DNA from 2 places in the Photobacterium ganghwense genome. Region 1 is predicted to be linked to the other one. Evidence: riboswitches for the same ligand, from Rfam matches in the RefSeq annotation. Region 1 holds a riboswitch; the other holds the start of a gene.

Region 1 (4,217 bases):
ACAGCGCCTTCAATACCGCCCTGAAGCTGAAAACGCTGGGTATCAATGCGCGCTTTGTTGACCTGTCCAGCTGGAACAATCAGTACACCGGTGATCTGGATGACGTCATTCGTCAGGCGTTTGCCGATATCGACCTGAGCCAGGAACTGCCTATCGTCACCGGATACGCCTATTGTGACGAAGGACTGATGAAAACGTACGACCGCGGTTACAGCGAGATGACCTTCAGCCGCATCGCGGTGCTGACCGGCGCGCGGCAGGCCATCATCCATAAGGAATATCACCTCAGCAGCGCAGATCCGCGCATCGTGGGGCCAGAGTCGGTTCTGCCTATGGGGGAAACAAACTACGATGTGGCCGATCAGCTCGCGAATCTGGGGATGGAAGCGATCCACCCCAATGCCGCTTCCGGACTTCGCCAGAACAATATCGAGTTGAAAATCAAAAACACCTTTGAGCCAGAGCACACGGGGACGCTGATTTCAAATGCCTTTACTCCCTCGCAGGATCGGGTTGAAATCATTGCCGGGCGTGACAAAGTATTTGCGCTGCATCTGTTTGATCAGGCGATGGTAGGTCACGTTGATAATGTCGGTTACGACATCATGCAACTGATTCGTGAGTCGAGCGTCAACCTGATTGGCAAAGAGATGAACGCCAACTCAATCACCTACTACCTGACCGGTGGTGCCGATAACCTTAATCAGGTGTTATATAAGGCGGAGAAACGGTATCCGAAGGCCGCCATTACCGGGCGACTGGTCGCAATGATTTCTGCCATCGGGGCCAACATAAACACCAATGAGGCACTGCGGCGGGGAATGCAAGCGCTGATGCAGGCAGAATGTTTTCCGATTGCCGCCCACTCATCGGTACGTAACGTCAACGTGCAGTTTGTGGTCGATGACAATGACTACCAGAGTGCCATTTGCACGCTGCATGAGCAGTTCTTCGCCCTGCCTGCAGAGACGCACACCCAGCCGGACTCCCTGGTTGATTGCCAATCGGCCCACGTTGCCTGATACTACTAACGGCATATCAATCAATCAGCATATCAATCAACCAACTAATCAACCAACTGCCGGGACTTTTGCCCCGGCGGTGTTGTCTCTAAACGGTCAGTCGCTTCGCTGTGCTGGATTGAGGTTTGAGAATTCACCGCTCTGTCAGCCGGCGTTTTTTCCGCCACAGCGCTTTGTTCAACAGTTCCTTGATCGAAAGCAATTCATAGTGCTGAATTAATAGTCATTGAAAGTGAATTGTATGCTGACATCGCTAAATAGCCGTATATAATAACATTTGCTGTGGGCAGACCCGTGTCTGCTCGCAGCAACCCTAAATCAGTAGAGGCGCGCTGCCTATCAGTAACCGAGCAGAGGGTGATACCGATGAAGCCGGGGAAAGGAGTCAGCGCCGAAGTGACTGAGTCATCAAACTCAGCCGCTGGGGCTGCGTCGAACAGGCGCAGCACTGCCATAGTTTTTCCTATGGAGCGCTACCTAAGGGGTAACACGTCATGCCTTGGTTGTCGATTTCGTTACATGTCCTTTTGGTAGATCTCCACCTTTAAGTTGTAGGTGAAATGAGATCATGAACCTTGTTCCTTTTGCGGATTCTGCCTGGTCCGTGCTTCCCCCCTTGCTGGCGGTGTTGCTGGCTGTCGTCACCCGACAGGTACTGCTGTCACTGGGTGCAGGTATCGTTGCCGGTGCCCTGATGCTGAACCAATTTTCCCTGTCCCAGACCCTGAACTACCTGTATCAGAAAATAGTGGCTATCTTCTGGAGCGGCGGTGCCCTAAACCACGATAACGTCAACATGCTGATTTTCATGTTGTTGCTCGGTGCACTGATCAGTCTGATGAGTGTGTCCGGTGCCACTCAGGCCTTTGCCGACTGGGCAGCCGTACGGTGCAAGGATCGCCGTAGTGCCAAGTCCCTGACCGGGCTGATGGTTTTCATCTTCTTCATTGATGATTTCTTTCACAGCCTGTCTGTTGGCGCTATCTGCCGACCAGTGACCGACCGGTTTCAGATTTCACGCGCCAAGCTGGCCTACCTGCTGGATTCAACCGCCGCACCAGTGTGCGTCCTGATGCCGATTTCCTCCTGGGGTGCCTACATTATCGCACTGGTCGGCGGTATTCTGGCGGCCCACCAGCTAACGGACCAAAGCCCGATCGCCGCCTTTGTCGAAATGATGCCGATGAATCTGTACGCGGTCTTTACCCTGCTGATGGTGATTTGTGTTATTGCATTCCAGCTGGATATCGGGCCGATGCGAAAGCATGAAGCCCGCGCCCAGCAAGGTCAGCTGTGGGATCACAGTAAAGGCCGTCCGCCGGGTCTGGATATGGAAACACCAGAAACCGCTCAGGGCGGGATGATTGATATGGTGTTGCCGATCCTGACCTTGACCGCTGCAACCGTCTTTTTCATGGTTCAGTCCGGTGCGGATGTGTTGTCCGATAAAGGACAAGCCTTCAGCCTGATCGGCGCGTTTGAAAATACCAACGTTGGCCTGTCGCTGGTATACGGTGCAATCTGCAGCCTGGTGGTCTCGATGGGTCTGGCATTGCGCCTGAAACTGTCGGCAAAAATCTGGTTGAAAGCCGCGCCGCAAGGGATCTCAGCCATGATGCCTGCGATCATTATTCTGCTGTTTGCCTGGACAATCGGCACCGTAGTACGCGACATGCAAACCGGCGTTTACCTCGCGTCACTGTCACAGGGCAGTCTGCCGGTAGAACTGTTGCCAGCCGTCGTCTTCCTGCTGTCATGTGTCATGGCGTTTGCCACCGGCACCAGCTGGGGAACATTTGGCATCATGCTGCCGCTGGCCGGTGACATTGCGGCAGCCAGTGACATCACCATGTTACTGCCGATGCTGTCCGCCGTACTGGCTGGCGCAGTTTTTGGCGATCACAGCTCACCGATTTCCAGCACCAGTATCCTGTCGGCAACGGGTGCCGGTTGTCACCATATGGACCACGTGCTCACTCAGCTACCTTATGCCGGTTCAGTCGCGTTCGGTGCACTGCTCGGCTATCTGGTCATGGGCTTTACCCATTCGTCCTGGCTGGGTGTCGCCGCCAGCAGTGTCTGGTTTGTGGCCTTCTGCCTGTTTGCCCTTCGCCGTCGTCAGAGCGACCCCGAGCTCAGTCTGGCATCGTCTGAAGCTTAACCGGTAAATCCGCCCTCTTCATGCAAAGCCTCCGCACGTTCAAGTGCCGGAGGCTTTTTTCTATTCGCTTTGCTGTCATCGCTTTTTTGCGTGGCTTTTTTGTGTTGGCATTTTTGTTGTGGCTTTCATGCATCAGCGGTGTCTCTTTTCTTGTCCGGGCTAGCCACAGGGCCGCACTATAGTTAAATCTATCACCGTCACTTCGTGATGAGTTGTTATGACAGCTAGGTACCTATTCATAGTCGGTGTCTATGAGCGGTAGGTATCAATGAGTAGTAGGTGTCTATGAGAGGTAGGTGTCTATGAGCGGTAGCATCGCAAGACCTATCCCAGCGATGGCAAGATTCAGGGCGCTGCGGGGCGCTATGATTGCGGTCGGGATGAGTGTGTTTTCCGCAGTGTTTCCGGTGCATGCTGCCCAGAAACTGGATTATGTCAGTGCGGTCACAACACCGGGGACAGGTCGCCTGGTAACCATGGACGATTACTGGCTGCTGGCATTCAGCGATACCTATGACATTCGTCTGCCCGAACACGTCAGTAACGGCGAAAATTTGCAAATTCGTATCCGGGAAGATGGTCAGTGGCACACCGAGAATTTTCGGGTGCAGGCGATCAGTATCCATCACGACTTATGCCGGTTGCACAGCCAGCATCCCAGCCGGGATGGCCGCTTTCCGACAGACGCGATTTACGTGCAGCCCTGCCAGCAAGAATAACGCCCCTGTCAGCAGACCGCATATCGCGGTAAGCGCAGGGGCGTTTCAGTGTGAGAATAGCAGCCAGGTTTTGTGGCTACGCTTAAGTGAATAAGCGTAAGTAACTAGGCTAAAATCACTTGTACATCAATTGATTACAGAGGCTCGCTACACAAGCCCGGTCGTCAGGTGTACCACTATCACCGTAAAGGCAGCCAGCAGTGGAATCGCCATGGTCACCACAGCAATATCCCCGTAGCTTTGGCGGTGCGTCAGACGGCAGACCGCCAGCAGCGTAATGACCGCGCCACAGTGAGGCAACGTATCAAGGCCACC
Region 2 (4,217 bases), on a different replicon from region 1:
GACCCGCCAACCGGCCAATATTGACTACCTGCTGAAGGTCAACAATCCATGGGCCTGGCAGGATCGATTTGAGTGGGATCTGCACGTCACCCAGCTGCAGGTTGGGATTACCACCGCCAACCCGGCACTGATTCAGACGTATATTGCATGGGCTCGCCAAAAAGCCCTGATCTGGCCACGCCCCACGCTGTACCAAAACCTGATTGCTGCGTACCAGCATCTCGGTGAAACCGCGCTGGCCGAGCAGGTACAACAGGAAGCCCGCTACCTGTTCCCAGGGCAGATTTTTGCGCCAGCCGCTAAAGCGGAACCTGTCACATCGGGTGCGGTCGTCCTGACGGCTCCCCCCGCAGTCACTGACTAGGTGCCCCCGGAGCAAGCATCCGCTCCATAGGACACAGCCATAAAAAACGGCTACCGTAAGGTAGCCGTTTTGGTCTCGACCTGCCTGTTCCGGGCAGCGCCTGCCCGAACAGTAGCAAAACGAAAGAGCCTGACTGAACAGGCCGACACTTATTTCAGGGTTGACTCCAGCGCTTTCAGGCACAGCGCAACGTTCTCGCTGCGTGCAGCATAGCCCATCAGGCCAATCCGCCAGGCTTTGCCCGCCAGCGCACCCAGTCCGGCACCAATTTCCAGGTTATAACGCTCCAGCAGGGTTTTACGCACCTGCGCATCATCTACCCCGGCAGGAATATGCACCGCATTCAATTGTGGTAAGCGGTACGCCTCATCAACCACAAACTCGATACCCAGTTGTTCCAACCCTTCACGCAATTCCAGATGGACGTCGCGGTGACGCTGCCAGGCATTTTCCAGCCCTTCATTTTTCAGCAGCACCAACGCTTCATGCAGGGCATACAGGCTGTTCACCGGTGCTGTATGGTGGTAACTGCGTTTACCTTCGCCGCTCCAGTAGCCCAGAACCAGGCTTTGATCGAGAAACCAGCTTTGTACTTTGCTTTGACGGCTCTGAATTTTCTCCACCGCACGCGGAGAGAACGTCAGAGGCGACAGACCAGGAACACAAGACAGGCATTTCTGGCTGCCGGAGTACACCGCATCCAGTTGCCATTCGTCCACCAGCAGCGGTACGCCACCCAGCGAGGTCACCGCATCCACGATAGTCAGACAATCGTGCTGACGTGCCAGCTTAGCGATTGCCTCGGCATCAGTCAGCGCACCGGTCGACGTTTCAGCGTGGACAAACGCGACAATCTTCGCATCCGGGTGTGCCTCAAGGACTTCAGCCACTGACTGCGGATCAACCGGTTCACCCCAGGCGTTGTCCACCATCACCGCAACACCGCCGCAGCGTTCCACGTTTTCACGCATCCGGTCACCAAACACACCGTTGCGGCAGACAATCACTTTGTCGCCCGGCTCAACCAGGTTCACAAAGCAAGCCTCCATCCCGGCACTGCCCGGCGCAGAGACCGCTATCGTGAACGGGTTAGTTGTCTGGAAAGCATATTGCAGCAGCTGTTTTAGCTCATCCATCATCCCGATGAACAGCGGATCCAGGTGACCGATGGTCGGACGACTCAGGGCCTGTAACACCTGCGGATAAATATCTGATGGACCCGGTCCCATGAGTGTACGCTGTGGCGGATAAAAACTACCAATTGTCATTATTATTTCTCCCTGATGGTAAGGCCTGTTGGTGTAAGGTACGTACTGACTATATCAGGTCTGATCACAAGTTGCGTCTCTTGTGACAGCGCTGTTTTTGCCCCCTGCGATTCCTCCGTCCGGGAAAGACAAAAAATTTGCAATTATTTTGCATATTCTGCCCCGCCATGATTGACAAAAGACTCTCAAATCCGCTTCAATAGAGCACGTTTTTTGTTCATCCTGAGATGCACCTTATCTCAGGGGCAGACAGAAGAGGAGCGTTACCCAGGTATCTAGGATTGCGGGGCCCCACCCCAAGGCAGTCTGGAGAGGGGGAGTAGCGCCGAGATATGTTGTGACAGGGGGCATGGCATATCGGCTTGGAAGGTTGAATCCTTCTGGCTGTCACCTTTCCAGACGATATAGGTAGTGGAAAGGTGGGGAGCTTCTGGTTGTTGTACCTGACTACATCCTACCTTATTGCTCTCCTGACATTTGCGTCGGGATCTTGATCCCGGGTCATTCCCCCTAAATTTAAGAACGTTTTTACACTTCTGATTGGGAGACCTTGTTTTGAGCTTTGTAAATACTAACTTTACTGTTCCTCCACCAATTACTGTAGCGAAATTTGGCGGCACCAGTGTAGCCGATCATGCCGCCATGAGTCGAAGCGCAACGATTATCAAGGACAACCCAGCTGCTAAAGTGGTATTAATCAGTGCGTGTTCCGGCGTAACCAATCTGCTGGTTGAATTAGCAAATGGAATTGCCGACAACGAGCAGCGCTCACAACGGCTACAACAACTTCGAACGATTCACCAATCGATCATTGATCAGTTGACTCACCCGGAAGCGGTAGCAGCTGAGATCGACCAACTTCTGACAGACGTTGAAGCCCTGGCCAAACAAACTGCCAGCGCCCCTTCCGTGCAACTGACCGATCAGCTGGTCGCCCACGGCGAATTACTGTCGACTTTTCTTTTTACCCAAATTCTTAACGAAATGGGGGCTAAAGCTACCCGTTTTGATATTCGCCCGGTAATGCGTACCGATAGCCAGTTCGGCAAAGCCGTACCGGATGTGGATGCAATTCGCCAGTTGGCCAGTGAGCAACTGCAACCGCTGCTCCAGTCTGATCAAATTATTGTCTCTCAGGGCTTTATCGGTTCTGATGAAACCGGCCAGACAACGACGCTGGGCCGTGGCGGCAGTGATTACAGTGCAGCACTGGTTGCCGAAGCCATCAGTGCAGAAATTCTGGAGATCTGGACCGACGTTCCGGGGATGTACAGCACCGATCCGCGTATTACAGCCAACGCCATGCCAATCCAGGAAATCAGCTTCAGCGAAGCCTCTGAGATGGCTAACTTCGGGGCAAAAATTCTGCACCCGTCGACGTTGCTGCCAGCCATCCGCCAGCAAATTCCGGTGTTCATCGGTTCATCAAAAGCACCGGAGCAAGGTGGAACCTGGATTCGCCAGCACGTGGCCCAGCCACCAAAATTCCGGGCACTGGCCCTGCGCTGCAACCAGACCCTGGTCACCCTGACCAGCCTGAATATGTTCCATGCCTATGGCTTCCTGTCAGAAGTCTTCCGCATCCTTGGTGAACATAAGGTGTCTGTTGATCTGATCACAACGTCTGAAGTCAGCGTTTCACTGACCCTGGATCAGACTAACACCGGCGGCGGAGCACCAAGCCTGCCAGCCGCAGCAACAGAGGCTCTCAGCAAGCTGTGCCGTGTGGAAGTAGAACAGGATCTGTGCCTGGTTGCACTTATCGGCAACAAACTGGGCGAAGCCCCGGGAGCCGCCACTCAGGTCTTTGGCAAGCTGGACAACTACAGTCCGCGCATGATCTGCTTTGGCGCCAGTCCGCACAACCTGTGTTTCCTGGTCAAAACCAGCGAATCGCGCGAAGTGGTTAAAACCCTCCACGCTGCCCTGTTTGAGGCCGCGAAGTAACCCAAGTCCGGGACACAAAAAAGGCGCTCATGATGAGCGCCTTTTTCATATCAGTGTATGATTGTTGCCGTGTCAGTGTTCCCGATGGGTGTCACCTGTAAAAAACAGGCCCCGCAGCTGTGGCATCCGGGGCCTTTGAGTCATTACGCCTTTAATACATTACGCCTTTGCTGCATTACAATGACAGGTTCGGCCCCAGCCATTTTTCCGCTTCAACCAGATCCCAGCCTTTGCGCTCGGCATAGCTATCACGCTGATCTTCCTGAATTTGTGCCACAGCAAAATAGCGTGAGTCCGGATGCGAGAAGTACCAGCCTGAGACCGACGCTCCCGGCCACATAGCATAGCTGGTGGTGAGTGACATCCCAATGGCCTCTTCGACATTGAGCATCTCCCACAAGGTGCCTTTCTCGGTATGTTCCGGACACGCCGGGTAGCCGGGTGCCGGACGGATCCCCTGATATTTCTCACGAATGAGTTCGTCATTCGACAGCGCTTCGTCCGGCGAGTATCCCCAAATCTCTTTACGCACCTGCTCATGCAGATACTCGGCAAACGCTTCAGCCAAACGGTCAGCCACCGCTTGTACCATGATGGCATTGTAATCATCACCCAGGGCTTTAAATTTATCGGCCAAC

The links. A riboswitch is a leader RNA that binds a small molecule or an ion and turns the genes downstream of it on or off. The one in region 1 is predicted to bind lysine.
Region 2: linked by a shared signal. The riboswitch ahead of lysC (lysine-sensitive aspartokinase 3) and the one ahead of FH974_RS24530 (Na+/H+ antiporter NhaC family protein) in region 1 are both predicted to bind lysine.

Annotation. Positions count from the first base shown of each region.
Region 1 covers NZ_CP071326.1:1,858,667-1,862,883, forward strand. The annotation lists gene FH974_RS24520 (aspartate kinase) at 1-1,022, shown strand, start outside; lysine riboswitch at 1,337-1,506, shown strand; gene FH974_RS24530 (Na+/H+ antiporter NhaC family protein) at 1,591-3,183, shown strand; gene FH974_RS24535 (hypothetical protein) at 3,486-3,902, shown strand; gene FH974_RS24540 (GntP family permease) at 4,050-4,217, opposite strand, start outside.
Region 2 covers NZ_CP071325.1:291,235-295,451, reverse strand. The annotation lists gene FH974_RS01470 (PglL family O-oligosaccharyltransferase) at 1-364, shown strand, start outside; gene FH974_RS01465 (pyridoxal-phosphate-dependent aminotransferase family protein) at 514-1,632, opposite strand; lysine riboswitch at 1,878-2,070, shown strand; gene lysC (lysine-sensitive aspartokinase 3) at 2,188-3,579, shown strand; gene metH (methionine synthase) at 3,755-4,217, opposite strand, start outside.